Ancylobacter polymorphus: one gene and its partners. The protein of the gene in region 1 interacts with the protein of each later gene in a pairwise test. Links are inferred from orthologs where the notes say so. Each region holds a gene or a part of one and is shown on either strand. Other genes may lie near its edges. The genes, in order: rplL, dnaE, nikR and parC.

Region 1 (4,424 bases):
CGTGGTCGATGTCGAGGATCGGCACCTCGTCGTAGCCAAGCTCGACAAGCTGCTTCAGCATCTTCTCGGTGACTTCCTCACCGGCTTCGACATAGATCTCGCCCGAGGTCGGGTTGACAATGTCCTCGGCCACATACTGGCCAACCATCTCTTCGTCGGAGATCTTGAGCGCCTTGAGGCCCTTCTCGGCGAGCTGGCGGGCCTGACGGACCGTCACCTTCTTGCCGGCCTCGATGACGACTTCGCCGGTATCGGCGTCGACGAGATCGGCCACGGCCTTGTAGCCCTTCATCCGCTTGGGATCGAAAGGCATGCGCCAGCCATCCTTCGTGCGGGCGAAGGTGATGGTCTCATAGAAGGTGTTGAGGATCTCCTCGCCGTCGAGACCGAGGGCGAAGAGGAGGCTCGTCACCGGAATCTTGCGGCGGCGGTCGATACGCGCATAGACGATGTCCTTGGCGTCGAACTCGATGTCGAGCCAGGAACCGCGATAGGGGATGATGCGCGCAGCGAACAGCAGCTTGCCGCTGGAGTGCGTCTTGCCCTTGTCGTGGTCGAAGAACACGCCCGGCGAACGGTGCATCTGCGAGACGATGACGCGCTCGGTCCCGTTGACGATGAACGTGCCGTTCATCGTCATCAGCGGGATGTCGCCCATATAGACGTCCTGCTCCTTGATGTCCTTGACGGACTTGGAGCCGGTGTCGGGATCGACATCGAAAACGATCAGGCGGAGCGTCACCTTCAGGGGCGCAGCGAAGGTCATGCCGCGCTGGCGGCACTCATCAACGTCGTACTTCGGCGGCTCGAATTCGTAGCGGACGAATTCGAGCATGGCAGCGCCCGAAAAGTCCGAAATCGGGAAAACCGACTTGAAAACCGCCTGAATGCCGTCGTCGGCGCGACCGCCCTTCGGCTCAACGATCTGCAGGAACTGGTCGTAGGATGCCTTCTGAACCTCGATGAGGTTCGGCATCTCCGCCACTTCCTGGATCTTGCCGAAAAACTTGCGGACCCGCTTACGACCGGTGAACGTCTGCGCCATGTCGCTCCTCGCTCCGTCCGAGTATCCGTCAGCGCCATCCACGAACCCGGCGGGAGGGCCGGTGGCCTTGCGTGGAGGCTTAAGATCACAAAACAATCCGACAAGGTTGAGGCACTCAGCGTGCCTGCCTCCGGCCGTTCCGTAACCGACGGCTCGCCAGACGACCCGCTCCGGATCGTCGGGGAAGCCGTCGGGCTTCCATAGACACGCCTCCACAGGGAAGGCAGAGGCCGCCGGCGAACCGGCGGCCCCGAAATGATCAGAAGATCACTTGAGCTCGACCTTGGCGCCGGCCTTCTCGACCTGGGCCTTGATCTTCTCGGCCTCTTCCTTGGTCACGCCTTCCTTGATCGGCTTGGGCGCGCCTTCGACGAGGTCCTTGGCTTCCTTGAGGCCCAGGCCGGTGATGGCGCGGACTTCCTTGATGACCTCGATCTTCTTGTCGCCGGCCGCGGCCAGGACAACGGTGAACTCGGTCTGCTCTTCAACCGGGGCCGCAGCGGCGCCAGCGGGAGCGGCAGCAACCGCCACGGCGGCGGCAGCGGAAACGCCCCACTTCTCTTCGAGGAGCTTCGCGAGCTCGGCGGCCTCGAGAACGGTCAGGGCGGACAGCTCGTCAACGAGCTTCGACAGATCAGCCATTTTACTTAAGTCCTTGGATTTCGGTTCGAACCAGTATTACCGGGAAGCCTCACGCGGCTTCGTTCTCTTTGGCATAGGCCGCAAACACGCGGGCGAGCTTGGCCGCCGGCGCGGTGCTGAGCTGCGCGATCTTGGTCGCCGGGGCCTGGATGAGGCCGACCAGCTTCGCACGCAGTTCATCAAGGGACGGCATGGTGGCCAGAGCCTTCACACCATCCACATTCAGGGCCGTGGTGCCGAACGCTCCGCCGAGGATGACGAACTTGTCGTTCGTCTTGGCGAAGTCGACGGCAACCTTCGGAGCCGCAACAGGATCGCTGGAATAAGCGATGATGGTCGGACCCTTCAGCAGGGAACCGACATGTGCGACGTCCGAACCTTCGAGAGCGATCTTGGCGAGGCGGTTCTTCGCCACCTTCACGGTCGCACCATTCGCCTTCATCTGCCGACGCAAGGTCTGCAGCTGGGCGACGGTGAGGCCGGAATAGTGGGCCACGACGACAACCGAGGTGGTGTTGAACACCTCGGTGAGCGACGTGACGAGCTCTTCTTTTTGTGCTCGATCCACTTCACTTGCTCTCCGGTGGCGAGGAAGGGTGACTTCCCCGCCGGGTTTGCGCCTTGCCACCCCTCCTTGCGGAGCGGTGGCGGTGGTATCCTGTCCCCTGGGACCGGAAAACCGGCCAAGGCGCTGGTTCGAGCCGAAAGCCAGGACCCGGCGAACCGGAACCGTGCATCGGTCGTAACCCCGTCTATGCTGGCCCCGAAGCGGGATTAAGCCACCTCAAGCGAGGGGCACCGGCAGTCTCGGACAGGACATAAAGCCGGCAAGGCGAACCCTGCCGGCCTCTCCGCCCGATTTTAAGCGGGCGAAAGCTGAAATTTCATCGGCACGCGGCCGACAATGTCGGCAACGAAACCGCCCATATAGTGAGTCGCGTGGGATTTGTCACCCCTGATAGCACCGAGGGCTTGACAAATCCACACCGTCGCAATCACGGGACCGCGACCGGCCCCGTGATGCGCGCGCAGGAGCAATCAGCCCGCAACCAGCACCGAAGCCGGCTCGACCTTCAGGCCGGGGCCCATGGTCGAGGAGACGGCGACGCGCTGGACATAGGTGCCCTTGGCGCCGGTCGGCTTGGCCTTGACCACGGCGTCGGCGAAGGCGCGAATGTTCTCGGCGAGCTTGTCGACCGGGAACGAGGCCTTGCCGATGCCCGCATGGATAATGCCGGCCTTCTCGACACGGAACTCGACCGCGCCGCCCTTGGCGGCTTCGACCGCGCCCTTCACGTCCATGGTGACGGTGCCAACCTTCGGGTTCGGCATCAGGCCGCGCGGGCCGAGCACCTTACCGAGACGGCCGACGAGCGGCATCAGGTCCGGGGTGGCGATGCAGCGATCGAAATCGATCGTGCCGCCCTGAATGGTCTCGAGCAGATCCTCGGCACCGACGATGTCGGCACCGGCTGCCTTAGCCTCATCGGCCTTGGCGCCGCGGGCGAACACGGCGACGCGCACGGTACGGCCCGAGCCGTTCGGCAGGTTGCACACGCCACGGACCATCTGGTCGGCATGGCGGGGATCGACGCCGAGATTCATCGCCACTTCGATGGTCTCATCGAACTTGGCGTTGGCGCGATCCTTCAGCAGCTGGATCGCCTCATCGAGACCATACAGCTTGGCGGGATCAATGCCCTCGCGGACGGCGCGAACACGCTTGGAAATCTTGGCCATCAGCTCAACCCACCACTTCGAGGCCCATGGAACGGGCGGAGCCCTCGATCATGCGCACCGCCGCGTCGACGGTATCGCAGTTGAGGTCCTTCATCTTCTTCTCGGCGATCTCGCGCATCTGGTTCTGCGAGATCTTGCCGACGAAGCCACCCTTGCCCGGGGTCTTGGAACCGGAGCCGGGCTTCTTCTTGGTCTCAAGGCCCGCGGCCTTTTTCAGGAAGTAGGAAACCGGGGGGGTCTTCAGCTCGAAGGTGAAGGAACGATCCTGGTAGGCGGTGATCACGACCGGGATCGGCATGCCCTTTTCGAGCTGGCCGGTCTGGGCGTTGAACGCCTTGCAGAATTCCATGATGTTGAGGCCGCGCTGACCGAGCGCCGGGCCGATCGGCGGGGCCGGGTTGGCCGAGCCGGCGGGCACCTGCAACTTGATGTAGCCGGTGATCTTCTTCGCCATAGTGAACTCCTCGGCGGCGCGACAGCCAGTCGCAAACGCCAAAGCACGCCGTCGCGACGGCTTCATCGCGTGCGGCGTAAATGGAGGATCGCGGTAGCGGCACGTTCACAATGCTGGCTGGCGAACCGGCCGTGCCTCCCGCGCATGAATGCATGCCGGAGACCGAAGCCTCCTGCTTGCGGGGCCTGCCATACAGGATCAACCCGCGGAACGCAACCCGGCCGTCATTTCCGCCGACCTCACTTCAGCCGGCTTACGCCGCCGACGACAGCGTCCGCCGGCGGCGATGGGCTTCGCGAGCGAGGATCGCGTCCGCATCAAGGCTGCGAATGGGCTGGCTGAGATCGCGCGGCACGTCGCCTTCCATTTGGAGCGCGAGATAGCGCCCGCAGCACACCCGCAGGAAGGACGCGAAGTTCTCCACGCCGCCATGGGCGAAGGTCAGTTCCTCATGCAACCTGGCGAGCAGCTGCGAGAGGCTCATGCCGTCGCGCAGGGCAATCTCCTCCAGCACCTGCCAATACAGGTTCTCCAGCCGCACGC
Region 2 (5,711 bases), 510 kb from region 1 along the record:
CGGGCAACTCGATCGTGTGATGACGCAGATCGGGCGTGAGGAACGCGTCGATGGCGGCAGCCGCTTCTTCGGTCACCTCAGGCCAAGAACTGCCCAGATGCTGCTTCATCCGGCGGGTTGCGGCGCGCCAATCCGCCAGCAATTCCTCATAGACCACGAGTGCCCGGGGCAGGCCGCGCGTGCCCCGCTCGGCATCGAGCGTGTAGCGCATCCACACCCCGATCGCCCTCCGCGGCTCCATCTGGTCGCGCCGCGCCAGCGATTGCGCGACCTCCAGCGGGTTGCGCAGGGTGAGAACGGCCTCAGTCGCGTAGCCCAATTCGTCGAGGACTTCCCGATAAAGCGGAACCAGCCGGCTGATGCGCGGGTCCTTCAGCACCACCGTCGAGGCACCGCCGAACTCGCTTTCCAGCGTGTCGCGCAGACGGGACCACATGCCCCGCGCCCGCACGACATCGCTCGGACAGACCGTGATCCGCTTGCGCGAATACCAGCGGTGCCCGCACGCGGCGAGGATCTCGTCGTTGAGATCGACGATAGGCTTGGATTCCCAGTGGCCGCGAAGATTGTTCGAGGTGGCACCCATTAACGTCTGCGGCGTGGCCGCCCCCAGCAGATTGACCGTCCGCGTGAGCGCCGACGTACCGCTGCGGTGCATGCCCAGGATCAAAATCGCCCGACGTGTCGTTGAACCCTCAAATACCACCGCCCCAAACACCTTCCCTTGTGCTGCGCGGTAAAAAAGGCATGCTCGCCGCAAATATCAAGAAAAAATCAAACGCAATAACCGAATAAAATCTGCGTATTTGTTCAGAAACACACAGACATACCGCATCACGCTCTGAAACATCGTACCTCAGACGTTCCCGACGCGGCGTCGCACGTCATTAAGGTTGAGTACAACCGGGATCAGACTCTGAATTGCAGGTCGGCCGATGCGGGCACGGTTCGGCGCGCCACAGCCAGCGGCGATCGGGAGGCGGAACTATAGGGAGCGCTGACCGGGGCCCGCTTGCCGATGCAGGCGTCTTACCGGCGCCGGCGCGGCGGCGTTACGCCATCTCGACCATTTCGACACCGGGCACCGCCTTCAGAGCGCCGGCGATCTGCGGCGACAGGCTGAAGCGGCCGGGGAGCTTCACCTCCACCTCCGTATCGCCGCGCTCACCGAGCAGAAGCACCAGCGATACCTCGCCATCCCCTCGGCCGCCGCCAAGCGAACCGAGCCGGGTGGCGACGCTTTCCAGAGGCTCGGGCGAGCGCAGGAAAACGCGCATCCCCTTCTGCATTTTCGAGGCCGCCTGGTCGAGCGGCTCCACGGTCTGGATACGCGCGCGCACATCCTCGCCCTGCAGTTCCGCCGACACCTGCAGCAGCACGGCCTTGCCCGGCTCAAGCAACTCCCGGTACTGCGCCAGCGCTTCAGAGAACAGCACCGCTTCGAACTGCCCGGAAGGGTCGGAAAGGCCGACAATGCCCATCTTGTTGCCGGTCTTGGTCCGGCGCTCCTGCCGGCTTACCACCGTGGCAGCAAGGCGCCCGGCCATGGAGCCGGCCCGCACCGAACGCGTGAAATCGGTCCAGCGCTGCACCCGCAGCCGGTCCAGTGCCTTGCCGTAATCGTCCAGCGGGTGGCCGGTGAGGAAGAAGCCGATGGCGTCGTATTCGCGCTGGAGCTTCTCGGCCGGCAGCCACGGCGCGGCGCTGGGAATCGGCAGTTCCGCCGCGACCGACGGCCCGCCGAACATATTGCCCTGCCCCGATGCCACCTCAGCCCCGACCGATGCCGCATGGGCGAGCATGCAGTCGATCGCCGCCGAGGCCCGGGCGCGGTTCTTCTCCAGCGCATCGAACGCCCCGGCATTGACCAGGCTTTCCATCGTCCGCTTGTTCAGCGCCTTGGCGTTGATGCGCGAGGCGAAGTCGGCGAGGCTGGTGAAGGGGCGCGCGCCCCGCGCCTCGACGATGGCGTCGACCGAGTGCCCACCGACCCCCTTTATCGCCGCCAGCGCATAGAGAATGCGTCCGTCCTTCACGGCGAAGTCGCGCCCGGAGTGATTCACCGAGGGCGGCACGACCTCGATGCCGAGCCGCTGCGATTCCTGCCGGAATTCCGCGAGCTTGTCGGTATTGCCCATGTCGAGCGTCATGGAGGCGGCGAGGAACTCGGTCGGGTAGTTCGCCTTCATATAGGCGGTCTGGTAGGACACCAGCGCATAGGCGGCCGCGTGGCTCTTGTTAAAGCCGTAATCGGCAAATTTGGCGAGCAGGTCGAAAATCTCCGACGCCTTCGCCTTCGGCACGCCCCGCTCCACCGCACCACTGACGAAGCGCTCGCGCTGCTTGTCCATTTCGGCGCGGATCTTCTTGCCCATGGCGCGGCGCAGCAGGTCGGCTTCGCCCAGCGAATAGCCCGAGAGCGTCTGCGCGATCTGCATCACCTGTTCCTGGTAGATGATGACGCCGTAGGTCTCCTTCAGGCTGGCTTCCAGCGCGGGATGCGCATAAGCCGCCTTTTCCTGCCCGTTCTTCACCGCGCAATAGACCGGGATATTGGCCATCGGGCCCGGCCGGTACAGGGCGACGAGGGCGATGATGTCCTCCAGCCGGTCCGGCTTCATGTCGACCAGCGCCCGCCGCATGCCGGCGCTTTCCACCTGGAACACGCCGACCGTCTCGCCGCGCGTCAGCATGTCGTAAGTCTTTTTATCGTCGAGCGGAATCGTCGACAGGTCGAGGGTGATTCCCCGCTGGGCGACCAGACGGACGGCGGTTTGCAGGACGGTGAGGGTCTTGAGGCCGAGGAAGTCGAACTTCACCAGCCCGGCTTGCTCCACCCATTTCATGTTATACTGGGTGACCGGCATGTCCGAGCGCGGGTCTCGGTAGAGCGGGACCAGTCGCGCCAGCGGCCGGTCGCCTATGACGATACCAGCGGCATGGGTCGAGGCGTGGCGGTTGAGCCCTTCCAGCCGGGTGGCGATATCGAAGGCGCGCTTGACCACCGGGTTGGAGTCGCTTTCGCCCTGCAGGCGCGGCTCGTCGGTGATCGCCTGCTTCAGCGTCACCGGATTGGCCGGGTTCTGCGGCACCAGCTTGCACAGCTTGTCGACCTGGCCATAGGGCATTTCCAGCACCCGGCCGACATCGCGCAGCACGCCGCGCGCCTGCAACGTACCGAAGGTGATGATCTGCGCCACCTGATCGCGGCCGTAGCGCTGCTGGACGTAGCGGATCACCTCGTCGCGGCGCTCCTGGCAGAAGTCGATGTCGAAGTCGGGCATCGACACGCGTTCGGGATTGAGGAAGCGTTCGAACAGCAGGCCGAAGCGCAGCGGGTCGAGATCGGTGATGGTCAGCGAATAGGCGACCAGCGAGCCCGCGCCCGAGCCACGGCCCGGACCGACCGGAATTCCCTGCGCCTTGGCCCATTTGATGAAGTCCGACACGATGAGGAAGTAGCCGGGAAACTTCATCCGCTCGATGATACCGAGCTCGAAAGCCAGTCGCGCTTCATAATCCGCGACCGTCAGACCTTCCGTCGGCCCGTGGATCGCCAGGCGATTGCGCAGCCCCTCTTCCGCCTGCAGCCGCAACTCCTCCGCCTCGTCGCGGTCGAGAGTGAAGCGCGGCAGAATGGGCTTCACCGTGCGCGGGCGATAGGCGCAGCGCTGGGCGATTTCCACCGTGTTGGCAAGGGCTTCCGGGAGATCAGCGAACAGGTCCGCCATTTCCGCGCGGGTGCGGAACCGGTGCTCGGGGGTGAGTTGGCGCCGGTCGGGCTCGGCGACGAGACGGCCTTCGGCGATGCAAATCAATGCGTCGTGGGCCTCGTAGTCGTCCTGGGCGGCGAAGAACGGCTCGTTGGTCGCCACCAGCGGCAAATCGAGGCGGTAGGCGAGTTCGATCAGCGCCGGCTCGACCCGGCGCTCCTCGGCGACGCCATGGCGTTGAATTTCTACGTAAAGCCGGTCGCCGAACAGGCTGTGGAGCGTCGCCAGCCGCTGTTCCGCATGGTCGGCGCTGCCGGCCGCCAAAGCGCGGTCGATGGGGCCGATGGGACCGCCAGTGAGAGCGATGAGACCGGCGGCGCGGCCTTCCAGCCAGTCCACCTTGATGTGGGGGGCGCCGTCGGCGGCGGTGTCGAGGAAGGAGCGCGACACCAGCTCCATGAGGTTCGTCCACCCCTCCTCGTTCATCGCGAGCAGGACGATGCGCGGGCGCTCCTGCCCGGCGGGGCCGCGGGGGGCCGTGCCGGGAAAATCCACCGCCACGGCGCAGCCGAGAATCGGCTGGATGCCGGCGCCGGCCATCTTTTCCGAGAATTCCAGCGCGCCGAACAGATTGCCGGTGTCGGTGAGGGCGATGGCGGGCTGGCGGTCCTTCTTGGCGAGATCGGCGAGCTTGCCGATGCTGAGCGCGCCTTCCAGCAGGGAGAAGGAGGAATGAACATGCAGATGCACGAACCCGACATCAGCTTGCGCCATCTCACATCCCTCCTGCGACTCGAAACTCGCTATGGTGGGCATCGCCGCCGGCGGCGTCCACCTTTGCGGGCGGCTCCTCCCCGCTGTCCTCAGGCGCGACCGGGTAATCGCGCCTCAAACCCCGGTGATCACCCCGGCCCACAGGCCGATCATGGCGACGAACAGTGCGATGGACGCGAGAGCGGCGGCTTCCTGTACGAGAACGCGGATCATGTCGACCTCCCTGGAACATAGAGAGAACATGACGCCCGCAATCCACATGATCAAGCCATGTTCTTCTTTCGTTCCCGTTCATGGTTGACGAAACGAAAACGCCCCCGACGCCCTCGCGCCGAATCGCCGTACGTGATGCGGGGCTGGGCGATTAGGCTGCACTAAGCCTTCATCCTTCGAGGCCCGGCGCTGCCGGGCACCTCAGGATGACGTAGCGCGTAACCGATGACGTTGCGCGCCTCAGGGCTACGTTGCCCGCTTGGGGTGCCCCCGCCTCAGGCGAGTTCCACCACCTGCCCCTCGCGCAACGTCACCCGGCGGTGCATGCGGTCGGCGAGGTCGAGATTATGGGTGGCGATGACCGCCGCGAGCCCCGTCGCCTCCACCAGCTGCGACAGCGCGTGAAACACATGGTCGGCGGTGTGCGGGTCGAGATTGCCGGTCGGCTCGTCGGCCAGCAACACGCGCGGGGCGTTGGCGACGGCGCGGGCGATGGCGACGCGCTGCTGCTCGCCGCCGGAAAGCTCGCCCGGCCGGTGTTCCAGCCGCTTGCCGAGGCCGAGATAGCTGAGCAGTTCCTTCGCCCGCTGCGCCGCCTCCCGGCGCGGCAGGCCGCGGATCATCTGCGGCAGCATCACATTCTCCTGCGCGGAGAATTCGGGCAGCAGATGGTGGAACTGGTAGACGAAGCCGACATCGACGCGGCGGATGCGGGTGCGCTCGGCGTCCGACAGGCCGGCGGTGCCGGTATCGCCGATGAACACCTCGCCGGCGTCCTGATGTTCCAACAGGCCGGCGATATGCAGCAGGGTGGACTTGCCGGTGCCGGAAGGGGCGACCAGCGCAACGGACTGGCCTTCCATCACGGTGAAATTGGTACCGCGCAGAATTTCCAGCGTGCCCTCGCCCTGGGCATAGCGGCGTTCGATGCTCTCAAGCCGCAGCGCGGCCTTGGGGTGAGCGGTCGACATGGCGCCCTCCTATTCGTAGCGCAGCGCTTCCACCGGATCG
Region 3 (4,696 bases), 440 kb from region 1 along the record:
ATCTGCACGCTCGATTGCGGCACGATGAACTTCAATCTCGGCGATTATGTCATGACCAACACGCCCTCCATGCTGCGCGAGATGGCGCGGCAGATGACGGCGCTGGGCGTGCGCCCGGAGATCGAGGCCTTCGACACCGGCCACCTCTGGTTCGCCAAGCAACTCGCCGAGGAAGGGCTGATCGAGGACCCGGTGCTGATCCAGCTGTGCATGGGCATCCCCTGGGGCGCGCCGGACGACCTCAACACGTATCTGGCGATGGTCAACAATGTGCCCGCCGGCTGGACCTTCTCCGCCTTCTCCATCGGCCGCAACGCCATGGCCTATCCCGCCGCCGCCGTGCTCGCGGGCGGCAATGTCCGTGTCGGGCTGGAAGACAATCTCTATGTCGGCAAGGGCCAGCTCGCCACCAATGCGCAGCTGGTGGAAAAGGCCGCGAATGTGGTGACGAATATGGGCGCGCGGATCATCGGCCCGGCCGAGGTGCGCGAGAAGCTCAAGCTGGTGAAGCGCTGAGGAAATGCCGATGTTCGCCCTTTCTCCCATCTCCCGCGCCGCCTGCATCGGCGGCGGCGTCATCGGCGGCGGCTGGATCGCCCGCTTCCTGCTCGCCGGCATCGATGTGAAGGTGTTCGATCCGCACCCGGAGGCGGAGCGCATCGTCGCCGAGGTGCTGGCCAATGCCGAGCGCGCCTATGGCCGGCTCACCGGCGCGCCGCTGCCCAAGCGTGGCACGCTCACCTTCTGCGCCAGCCTCGCCGAGGCGGTGGCGGGGGCGGAATGGGTGCAGGAGAGCGTGCCCGAGCGGCTCGATCTCAAGCGTCGCGTGCTGGCGGAAATCGACGCCGCCGCGCCCGCCGGCGCGCTCATCGGCTCCTCCACTTCCGGCCTCAAGCCAAGCGAGCTTCAGGCGGGGCTGTCCCATCCCGAACGGCTCTTCGTCGCCCACCCCTACAACCCGGTCTATCTGCTGCCGCTGGTGGAGATCGTCGGCGGCGTGGACACCGCGCCGGAAACGATCGAGCGGGCGAAGGCCGTTCTCGACGCCATCGGCATGAAGGGCGTGGTGATCGCCCGCGAGATCGAGGCCTTTGTCGGCGACCGGCTGCTAGAGGCGCTGTGGCGCGAGGCGCTGTGGCTGATCAAGGACGACATCTGCGATGTCGAGACGCTGGATGATGTAATCCGCTATTCCTTCGGCCTGCGCTGGGCGCAGATGGGCCTGTTCCAGACCTACCGCATCGCCGGCGGCGAGGCCGGCATGCGCCATTTCCTCGCCCAGTTCGGCCCCTGCCTGCAATGGCCGTGGACCAAGCTGACCGATGTGGTCGATCTCGACGAGGCGCTGGTCGAGAAGATCGGCGCGCAGTCCGACGCGCAGGCGGGCGGCCTCTCCATTCGCGAGCTGGAGCGCATCCGCGACGAGAACCTTGTCGGCATCGTGCAGGCGCTGAAGGCCAGCCGGGGCGGGGAGGGCTGGGGTGCGGGGCAACTGCTGAAGGACTTTGAGCAACGTCTATGGGCGCAGGCGGGCACGCCGCCCGTTGCCGTCGACAGTGCCGCACCGCTCGAACTGCTGGAGACCCGCGTTTCGCCGGCCTGGCTCGATTATAATGGCCACATGACCGAGTTCCGCTATCTCCACGTCTTCGGCGACACGACGGACGCGTTGCTGCGGCTGATCGGCGTCGATCTCGCCTATGTCGAGGGCGGGCACAGCTACTACACGGTGGAAACCCATCTGCGGCATCTCGACGAGGCGAAGCTGGGCGAGGCGCTTTTGTGCACGACGCAGATCCTCGGCGCCGACGAGAAGCGCCTGCATGTCTTCCACCGGCTGTTCGCCGGCCCGGAGCGCCGCGAAGTCGCCACCGGCGAACACATGCTGCTGCATGTCGACAGCAAGGCCGGCCGCGCCTGCCCGGCGCCAGCGTCAATCCTCACCAAGCTGAACGCGCTCGCCACCGCCCATGCCGGGCTGCCCCGGCCCGCCGAGGCCGGCCGCGCGGTCGGCGCCAAGGCGCGGGCCGCGGCCGCGGAGTGACGCCTGCGCTAAAAATACCGGCGCCGGCCGCGCCACGCCGGGAACGGCCCGCCGGCCCAGGCGTTTTCTCAGCGTTTCCAACCGGGGTTCTGGGAGAAATCGCATGGAAGACGCACAGATTGGCTGGATCGCCGCCATCATCATCGGCGGTCTGGCGGGGTGGATTGCTTCCGCCATCATGAAGACCGGCACTGGTATCTTCATGAACATCGTGCTCGGCATCATCGGCGCGGCGGTGGCGAGCTTCCTGTTCGGCCTGATCGGCGTCGGCTTCGGCGGCTGGATCGGCTATCTCGTCGCCGGCGTGCTCGGGGCGTGCATCCTGATCGGGCTGGTCCGCGCGATACGAAACTGACGCGACGGCCCGTTATCGTCCGTGGAAGGCGCGCTCGCGAGGGCGCGCCTTTCTCACATCTAGAACCCGCTTTTCACCCGCACATGGGTGTGGGCGTGCGGGGAGCCGTGGTTGTGGACATGGTGGGACTCGTCCTGCGCCACCGGGATGAGGCTGAGCGCGCCATGCATCACGCCCCTTTCCAGAAACAGCGCCTGCGCATAGGCCGCGATGTCGCCGACCTCGCCGCGCATGACCGTGACATCCACCGAGGTGGTGTGGTCGAGCGGCACGGAAAGGGCGGCCACCGTCTGGTCGTGCCGCTCCAGCCGCCCCTGCGGCACGCGCGCGGCGAGGTTGCGCACCGACTGGTCGATGGTGCAACTGATGACGCCGAAACAGGCGGCGCCGTCCGGCCCGTCCGGCCGGGCGGAAAGGCCGCGCCGTACCATGTCGCGTATGGCCTCCGAGCGGCTTGCCGCGCCGCTCCGCTCGATGAACGCATCCAGCTGCGCGGCCAGATCGTCGTCGATGGCGATGGTGATCCGCTGCATGGAAGCGCCCCTCCCGGTGGGATGGAAACTAGGTTATCACCTTGATTTCCGCAAGACTTTTTAGCTTTTGCCTACTTTTTGTGCTTGTCGCGCATCGTTACGGATGTATGATTTTTTATCCCGTTATTCATACAGGAGGTGCCGCGTGTCCGCCCCCCACCGTTCCGGCCTCATTGCCGCTGTGTTCGCCCTGCCGTTGATGGCGGTGCCGGCGTTGGCGCATTTCCAGGAGATCATCCCCTCTGCCGACGTGCTGCCCGAGGGCGGCGCGGTGAGCGTGGAGATGGTGTTTACCCATCCGGTCGAGGGTGCGCCGGTCATGGAGATGAAGAAGCCGGCAAAGATGGGTGTGCTGGCCGGCGGCAAGGCGACCGATCTTCTCGGGCGGATCACCGAGAAACCGGTGGACGGCAAGAGCGCCTGGACGCTGAGCTACGACATGAAGGAGCCCGGCGCGGCGATCTTCTATGTCGAGCCGCAGCCCTATTGGGAGCCTTCCGAGGGCAAGTACATCGTCCATTACGCCAAGGTGACGGTGGATTCCTATGCCTCCGGCGAGGGCTGGGACGCGTTGGTGGGCCTGCCGGTGGAAATCCAGCCGCTGACCCGACCGACCGGGTTGTGGACCGGCAATGTCTTCACCGGCGTGGTGCTGAAGGGCGGCAAGCCGGTGCCCTTCGCCGAAGTCGAGGTCGAGTTCATCAATGACGGCACGGTGACGCCGCCCAACGACGCCTTCGTGACGCAGGTGATCAAGGCCGACGCCAATGGCACCTTCACCTATGCCATGCCGCGCGCGGGCTGGTGGGGCTTCGCCGCGCTTCTGGAAGGCGACACGCCGATGACCTCGCCCGAGGGCAAGGAGGTTCCGGTGGAAGAGGGCGCGCTGATCTGGGTGAAGGCGACCGATATGGTCAGAAAGTAGCCGTATGGCCCACATTCCCGACGGCCTGCTTTCCGCGCCCGTGCTCATCGGCGGCGGTCTCCTCGCCGCCGGCGGCGTGGCGCTGGGGCTGCGGTGGCTCGATGAGCGGATGATCCCGCGCACCGCGCTTCTGGCCGCCGCGTTCTTTGCGGGCTCGCTGGTCGCGGTGCCGGTGGGGCCGTCGAGCGTGCATCTGCTGCTGGCTGGGCTGATGGGGGTGATGCTGGGGCCCGCCACCTTTCTCGCCGTGCTGGTGGCCCTGTTGTTGCAGACGCTGCTGTTCGGCTTCGGGGGGCTGACCACGCTGGGGGTGAACACGGTGAACATCGCGCTGCCGGGCGTGCTGTGCGGCATGGCGCTGGGGCCGGTGATCCGTTCCACGCCGCGCCCCTCACTGCGTTTCGCCGCCGGGGCGGCGGCGGGGGCGCTGGCGGTGCTCGGCACGGGGGCCATGGTGGCGCTGGCGCTGTGGCTGTCGTCGAGCGATTTCGCCCCGGCGTCGCGCGTGGTCATCGCCACCTATCTGCCGCTCGCACTTGTGGAAGCCTTCGTCACCGGCGCGGTGGTGTCCTTCCTCGCCCGCGTGCAGCCCGAGGCCTTGAGGCCCGTCACGTCATGATCCGGCTGCTGCTGCCGCTCCTGCTGGCACTGGCCTTCGCCGGCCCGGCGCAGGCGCACAAGCTGAAGGTCTTCGCCACGGTGGAAGGCGCGGAGGTGACGGGCTACGCCTTCTTCATCGGCGGCGGCCGCGCGGCCGGGGCGGTGTGGACGGCGAAGGACCCCGCCGGGACCGCGCTCGACTCCGGGACGACGGACGGGGAGGGGCGCTTCGCCTTCCC
Region 4 (4,713 bases), 220 kb from region 1 along the record:
CAAGCTGAAGGTGGCGCCGGCGGACAAGACTCGCGTCGACATCGAGATGGCGGCCCATGGCGGCACCATCGTCGAAATCCTGAAGGTCGACGGCAAATGGCAGGTGGTGCGCGAGGGCAAGCTGAACCGTCGCATCACCTCGACCACGCCGATGCAGGTCACCGGCCCGGCTGCCGGCAGCGACCGGCTGAAGACGGTGGAAGACCCGACCGGCACCAAGGTGCTGGGCACGCTGAACAATTGCGCCGGAGGCGTCACGCCCTGGGGTACCTATGTGATGGCCGAGGAGAATTTTCACGGCTACTTCCTCGGCAAGCTGCCCGAGGGCCACAAGGAGGCGGCCAATTACAAGCGCTATGGCGTGCCGGAAGGCGCCTATGAGTGGGGCAACATCTACCCCCGCTTCGACCTCGCCAAGGAGCCGAACGAGCCGAACCGTTTCGGCTGGATCGTCGAAGTCGATGTGAACGACCCCACTTCCGTGCCGAAGAAACGCACCGCGCTCGGCCGCTTCAAGCATGAAGGCGCCGAGTCCATCGTGGCGAAGGACGGGCGCGTCGTGTTCTATCTCGGCGACGATGAGCGCTTCGACTATGTCTACAAGTTCGTCACTTCAGGCACGTTCAACCCGAATGACCGCGCCGCCAATATGGACCTGCTGGATTCCGGCACGCTCTATGTCGCCAAGTTCGACGCCGACGGCGCGCTGGAATGGATGCCGCTGGTGTTCGGGCAAGGCCCGCTGACCGCCGCCAACGGCTTCGCCAGCCAGGCCGATGTGCTGATCGAGACCCGCCGCGCCGCCGATCTGCTCGGCGCCACCAAGATGGACCGCCCCGAAGACGTCCAGCCGAACGGCGTCAACGGCAAGGTCTATGTGATGCTGACCAACAATACCCGCCGCAAGGACGAGCAGGTCGACGCGGCCAATCCCCGCGCCAAGAACGCCTTCGGCCACATCATCGAGATCGCCGAGGCGGATGGCGACTTCGCCGCCACCAAGGGCCGCTGGGAAGTGCTGCTGAAATGCGGCGACCCCTCGGTCGCCTCGGTCGGCGCGTCCTTCTCCACCGACACCACCCGCAATGGCTGGTTCGGCATGCCGGATAATTGCGCGGTCGATTCCGCCGGCCGGCTCTGGGTGGCGACCGACGGTAATAGCCCGAAGGACACCGGCCGCACGGATGGTCTATGGGCGGTAGACACGGAAGGTGGCGCGCGCGCGACCTCCAAGCTGTTCTTCCGCGTGCCAGTGGGCGCGGAGCTGTGCGGCCCGCTGTTCACCCCGGATGACCGCACCGCCTTCGTCGCCGTGCAGCACCCCGGCGATGGCGGCACCGACTGGGCGCCGTTCGGCCGGCCGTCCTATTACGAGGACCTCTCCACCCGCTGGCCGGACTTCAAGGACGACATGCCGGTGCGACCGGCCGTGGTGGTGATCACCAAGAAGGATGGCGGCGTCATCGGTTCGTGAACCGAGCCCTGCCGTTGGACTGAAGCCCTCTCCCCACAGGGAGAGGGCACTATCCGCACTTGTTCTTACCGGTTGGCGACGGGTGCCGCTTCCGAGCCGCCTCAGCCGAACTTGTTGTTGCGGGGGAAACCCTTGGGCGGCAGGCGGCCGGCCCCGGCGCGCTCGCCGCGCCATTCCGTGAGATCGGTCACGGTCCAGGTACGGCCGGACGTGTCGGTCCAGGTGAGACCCTCGGCGGCGGCGAAGACCTTCACGTCGCTCATCGCGCCGTCCTTGTAGCGCTGCAGCCGCACGCCGCGTCCACGGGTCATTTCCGGGATCTGGGTGAGCGGGAATACCAGCAGCTTGCGGTTCTCGCCGATGACCGCGACGCTGTCGCCCGTCGCCACCACGACCTTGGCCGCCTCCTGCGCATCGACGCCCAGCACCTGCTTGCCCTTGCGGGTATTGGCGAGGCAGTCATCCTCGGACACCAGGAAGCCGCGCCCCTCCTTCGCCGCGACCAGCAGGCGCCGCCCGCCGACATAAGGCAGCACGTGGAGGATATCCGCCTCCTGCTCCAGCTCGATGGACAGCCGCAGCGGCTCGCCATGGCCGCGCCCACCCGGCAGCTTCGACGCATCGAGCGTGTAGAAGCGGCCATTGGTGGCGAACACCAGCAGCTTCGCCGTCGTCTCGGTGAAGAAGCTGATCTTCAGCCGGTCATCGCCCTTGAAGACAAGCGAGGAGAGATCGGCCACATGGCCCTTCAGCGCGCGGATCCAGCCCTTCTCCGACACCACGACGGTGATCGGCTCGCGCTCCACCAGCGCCTCGATCACCGCATCCGCCTTGTGCGCGGACGCCTCGCCGAAGGTGGTGCGGCGGCGTCCGAGCGGAGTGTCGGGCGCGAAGCGCTTGCGCGTCTCCGCGAGCTGGCCGGCAACCGCCTTCCACTGGCGCGCTTCCGAGCCGAGCAGTTTCTCCAGCCCGTCCTTCTCCTTGGACAGGGCGTCATGCTCCTTGCGGATCTCGAATTCTTCGAGCTTGCGCAAGGAGCGCAGGCGCATGTTGAGGATAGCCTCGGCCTGCACATCGGTCAGCGCGAACCGTGCCATCAGCGCGGGCTTGGGCTCATCCTCCTCGCGGATGATACGGATCACCTCATCGAGATTGAGATAGGCGATGAGGTAGCCACCCAGCACTTCCAGTCGGTGCTCAATCTCCGCGAGGCGGTGCCGGGAGCGGCGCAGCAGCACCTCGCGGCGATGGTCAACCCATTCGCGCAGCGCCTCGACGAGGCTCACCACCTTCGGCACCTGCCCGCCGACCAGGACGTTCATGTTAAGCGGGAAACGCGTCTCCAGCTCGGTGACGCGGAACAGGCTTTCCATCAGCAGTTCGGCGTCGACATTCCGCGCGCGCGGCTCCAGCACGAGGCGCACATCCTCCGCGCTCTCGTCGCGCACATCGGCGAGAAGCGGCAGCTTCTTCTCGTTCAGCAGGTCGGCGATCTTCTCCACCAGGCGCGACTTCGGCACGCCATAGGGAATCTCGGTGACGACGACGACATAGGTGCCGCGCCCGGTCTCTTCCTTCTCCCAGCGCGCCCGCAGCCGGAAGCCGCCGCGACCGGTGGCGTAGGCGTCGGCCATGGAAGACGGCGATTCGATGATGACGCCACCGGTGGGAAAATCCGGGCCCTGGACGAATTTCAGCAGGTCGTCCGTGGTGGCGTTCGGATTCTGGATCAGGTGCAGGCTGGCGTCGATCAACTCAGCCGCATTGTGCGGCGGGATCGAGGTCGCCATGCCCACCGCGATGCCGGTGGAGCCATTGGCCAGCAGATTGGGAAAGGCGCCCGGCATGACGACGGGCTCTTCCGTCGTGCCGTCATAGTTGGGGCGGAAATCGACCGCGTCCTCGTCGATGCCATCGAGGATCAGCCGCGCCACTTCGGTCAGCCGGGCTTCGGTGTAGCGCTCGGCGGCGGCGTTGTCGCCATCGATATTGCCGAAATTGCCCTGCCCGTCGACCAGCGGGTAGCGCTGAGAGAAGTCCTGGGCGAGGCGCACCATGGCGTCGTAGATCGCCGCATTGCCGTGCGGGTGGAACGAGCCCATCACGTCGCCGACGATCTTCGCGCTCTTGCGGAAGCCGCCGCCGGGGTCAAGCCGCAACAGGCGCATGCCATAGAGAATGCGGCGATGCACGGGCTTCAGCCCGTCGCGCGCATCCGGCAGGGCGCGGTGCATGATGGTCGACAGCGCATAGGCGAGGTAGCGCTCTTCAAGCGCCGCCTTCAGCCCGATCGGCTCGATCGTGCCATCATCGGTCGGAATCGGTGGCTCACCCATGCCCCTTGCTAGCGCGAAGCGCAGGCGGGAACAAGACGCGAACGCGCGGCCGGAAAGCTATCCACCGGGCCGTTTCAGCGCCGCGAGCAGCGAGGCGCGGGCATCGGGCAGCGGCAGGCCGCGCGGGTCGAACACACGGCGGGCGAGGAAATGGCCGGTGAGCGCGAAGGCCGCCTCCACATCCTCCGGCAGCGGCGGTTCGGCGACCTCGGCGATGAGGAAATAGGGCAAGGTGAAAAGCTGCGCCTGCCAGGGCGCGCCGGCGTCCCGGCTCACGGCGCGACCGGATTTCGGCGAGACATAGAGCAGGTCGTTGCGCCCGCCGGTGGCGGCGCAGCGCTCAAGATCGAGACCGAAGCCGAGTTCGGCCAGCATGTTCAGCTCGAAGCGGGCGATCATCATGCCGGTGAGCCGCTCATGGTCGAGATGGGCGACCATGGTGGCGAGCATGGCGTGCAGCGCCGGGTGCGGATCGCGTTCGGGCAGAAGGCGAACAAGACTGCCGATGTGGCTAAGGGCAAAGGCGGAATGAGCCCTGCCCATCAACCTGCCGGCATGCGCGGCGGTGACTTCCAGCGCGAAGGTGCCGAGATGCTCGTCGAGCCGGGCGTGCCAATTGGCCCGCACCTCGTTGCCCGGCTGCAGCGCCGCCGCCTGCCGCCGCGACCCGCCGCCGCGCACCAGGCCGAGATGCCGGCCATGGGCGGCGGTCATCAGTTCGACGATGGCATTGGCCTCGCCGTGCCGCCGCACGCCGAGAATGATGCCCTCGTCGGACCACTCCATCGGGCAGCCTCACTCCTGCGGGAATTCCAGCCCCATCTCACGGTAGCGGGCGGGATCGTCGGCCCAGTTCTCGCGCACCTTGACGAACAGGAACAGATGCACCGGCGCCTCGACGAT

Evidence for each region.
Region 2: the proteins of rplL (region 1) and dnaE interact in binary tests that used the Escherichia coli proteins (3 or more experiments, as listed by UniProt). The link is inferred for Ancylobacter polymorphus from one-to-one orthologs.
Region 3: the proteins of rplL (region 1) and nikR interact in binary tests that used the Escherichia coli proteins (3 or more experiments, as listed by UniProt). The link is inferred for Ancylobacter polymorphus from one-to-one orthologs.
Region 4: the proteins of rplL (region 1) and parC interact in binary tests that used the Escherichia coli proteins (3 or more experiments, as listed by UniProt). The link is inferred for Ancylobacter polymorphus from one-to-one orthologs.

The regions. Positions count from the first base shown.
Region 1 is NZ_CP083239.1:3,681,812-3,686,235, forward strand. The notes cover bases 1-2,695. They hold rplL (50S ribosomal protein L7/L12), read right to left. Parts: upstream 1,688-2,695; coding sequence 1,313-1,687; downstream 1-1,312. Other genes in these bases: rpoB (DNA-directed RNA polymerase subunit beta), read right to left, coding at 1-1,045; rplJ (50S ribosomal protein L10), read right to left, coding at 1,737-2,255. Also shown: rplA (50S ribosomal protein L1), read right to left, coding at 2,726-3,427; rplK (50S ribosomal protein L11), read right to left, coding at 3,432-3,881; K9D25_RS17715 (ribbon-helix-helix domain-containing protein), read right to left, coding at 4,135-4,424. UniProt on the Escherichia coli protein: The binding site for several of the GTPase factors involved in protein synthesis (IF-2, EF-Tu, EF-G and RF3). Is thus essential for accurate translation.
Region 2 is NZ_CP083239.1:3,166,840-3,172,550, reverse strand. What follows is about bases 853-4,834. They hold dnaE (DNA polymerase III subunit alpha), read right to left. Parts: upstream 4,488-4,834; coding sequence 1,053-4,487; downstream 853-1,052. In the rest of the region: K9D25_RS14965 (sulfotransferase family protein), read right to left, coding at 1-658; K9D25_RS14955 (ABC transporter ATP-binding protein), read right to left, coding at 4,976-5,671; K9D25_RS14950 (lipoprotein-releasing ABC transporter permease subunit), read right to left, coding at 5,681-5,711. UniProt on the Escherichia coli protein: DNA polymerase III is a complex, multichain enzyme responsible for most of the replicative synthesis in bacteria. This DNA polymerase also exhibits 3' to 5' exonuclease activity. The alpha chain is the DNA polymerase catalytic subunit.
Region 3 is NZ_CP083239.1:4,124,957-4,129,652, reverse strand. What follows is about bases 1,196-4,162. They hold nikR (nickel-responsive transcriptional regulator NikR), read right to left. Parts: upstream 2,933-4,162; coding sequence 2,459-2,932; downstream 1,196-2,458. Other genes in these bases: cbiM (cobalt transporter CbiM), read left to right, coding at 3,862-4,162; K9D25_RS19705 (DUF4198 domain-containing protein), read left to right, coding at 3,132-3,857; K9D25_RS19715 (GlsB/YeaQ/YmgE family stress response membrane protein), read left to right, coding at 2,148-2,399; K9D25_RS19720 (carnitine 3-dehydrogenase), read left to right, coding at 1,196-2,044. In the rest of the region: K9D25_RS19725 (3-keto-5-aminohexanoate cleavage protein), read left to right, coding at 1-516; more of K9D25_RS19720, read left to right, coding at 527-1,195; more of cbiM, read left to right, coding at 4,163-4,476; K9D25_RS19695 (cobalamin biosynthesis protein CbiL), read left to right, coding at 4,473-4,696. UniProt on the Escherichia coli protein: Transcriptional repressor of the nikABCDE operon. Is active in the presence of excessive concentrations of intracellular nickel.
Region 4 is NZ_CP083239.1:3,459,926-3,464,638, forward strand. The notes cover bases 1,194-4,177. They hold parC (DNA topoisomerase IV subunit A), read right to left. Parts: upstream 3,811-4,177; coding sequence 1,576-3,810; downstream 1,194-1,575. Other genes in these bases: K9D25_RS16455 (PhoX family protein), read left to right, coding at 1,194-1,474; recO (DNA repair protein RecO), read right to left, coding at 3,868-4,177. Outside these bases: more of K9D25_RS16455, read left to right, coding at 1-1,193; more of recO, read right to left, coding at 4,178-4,596; GTPase Era, read right to left, coding at 4,606-4,713. UniProt on the Escherichia coli protein: Topoisomerase IV is essential for chromosome segregation; it is the principal protein responsible for decatenating newly replicated chromosomes. It relaxes supercoiled DNA.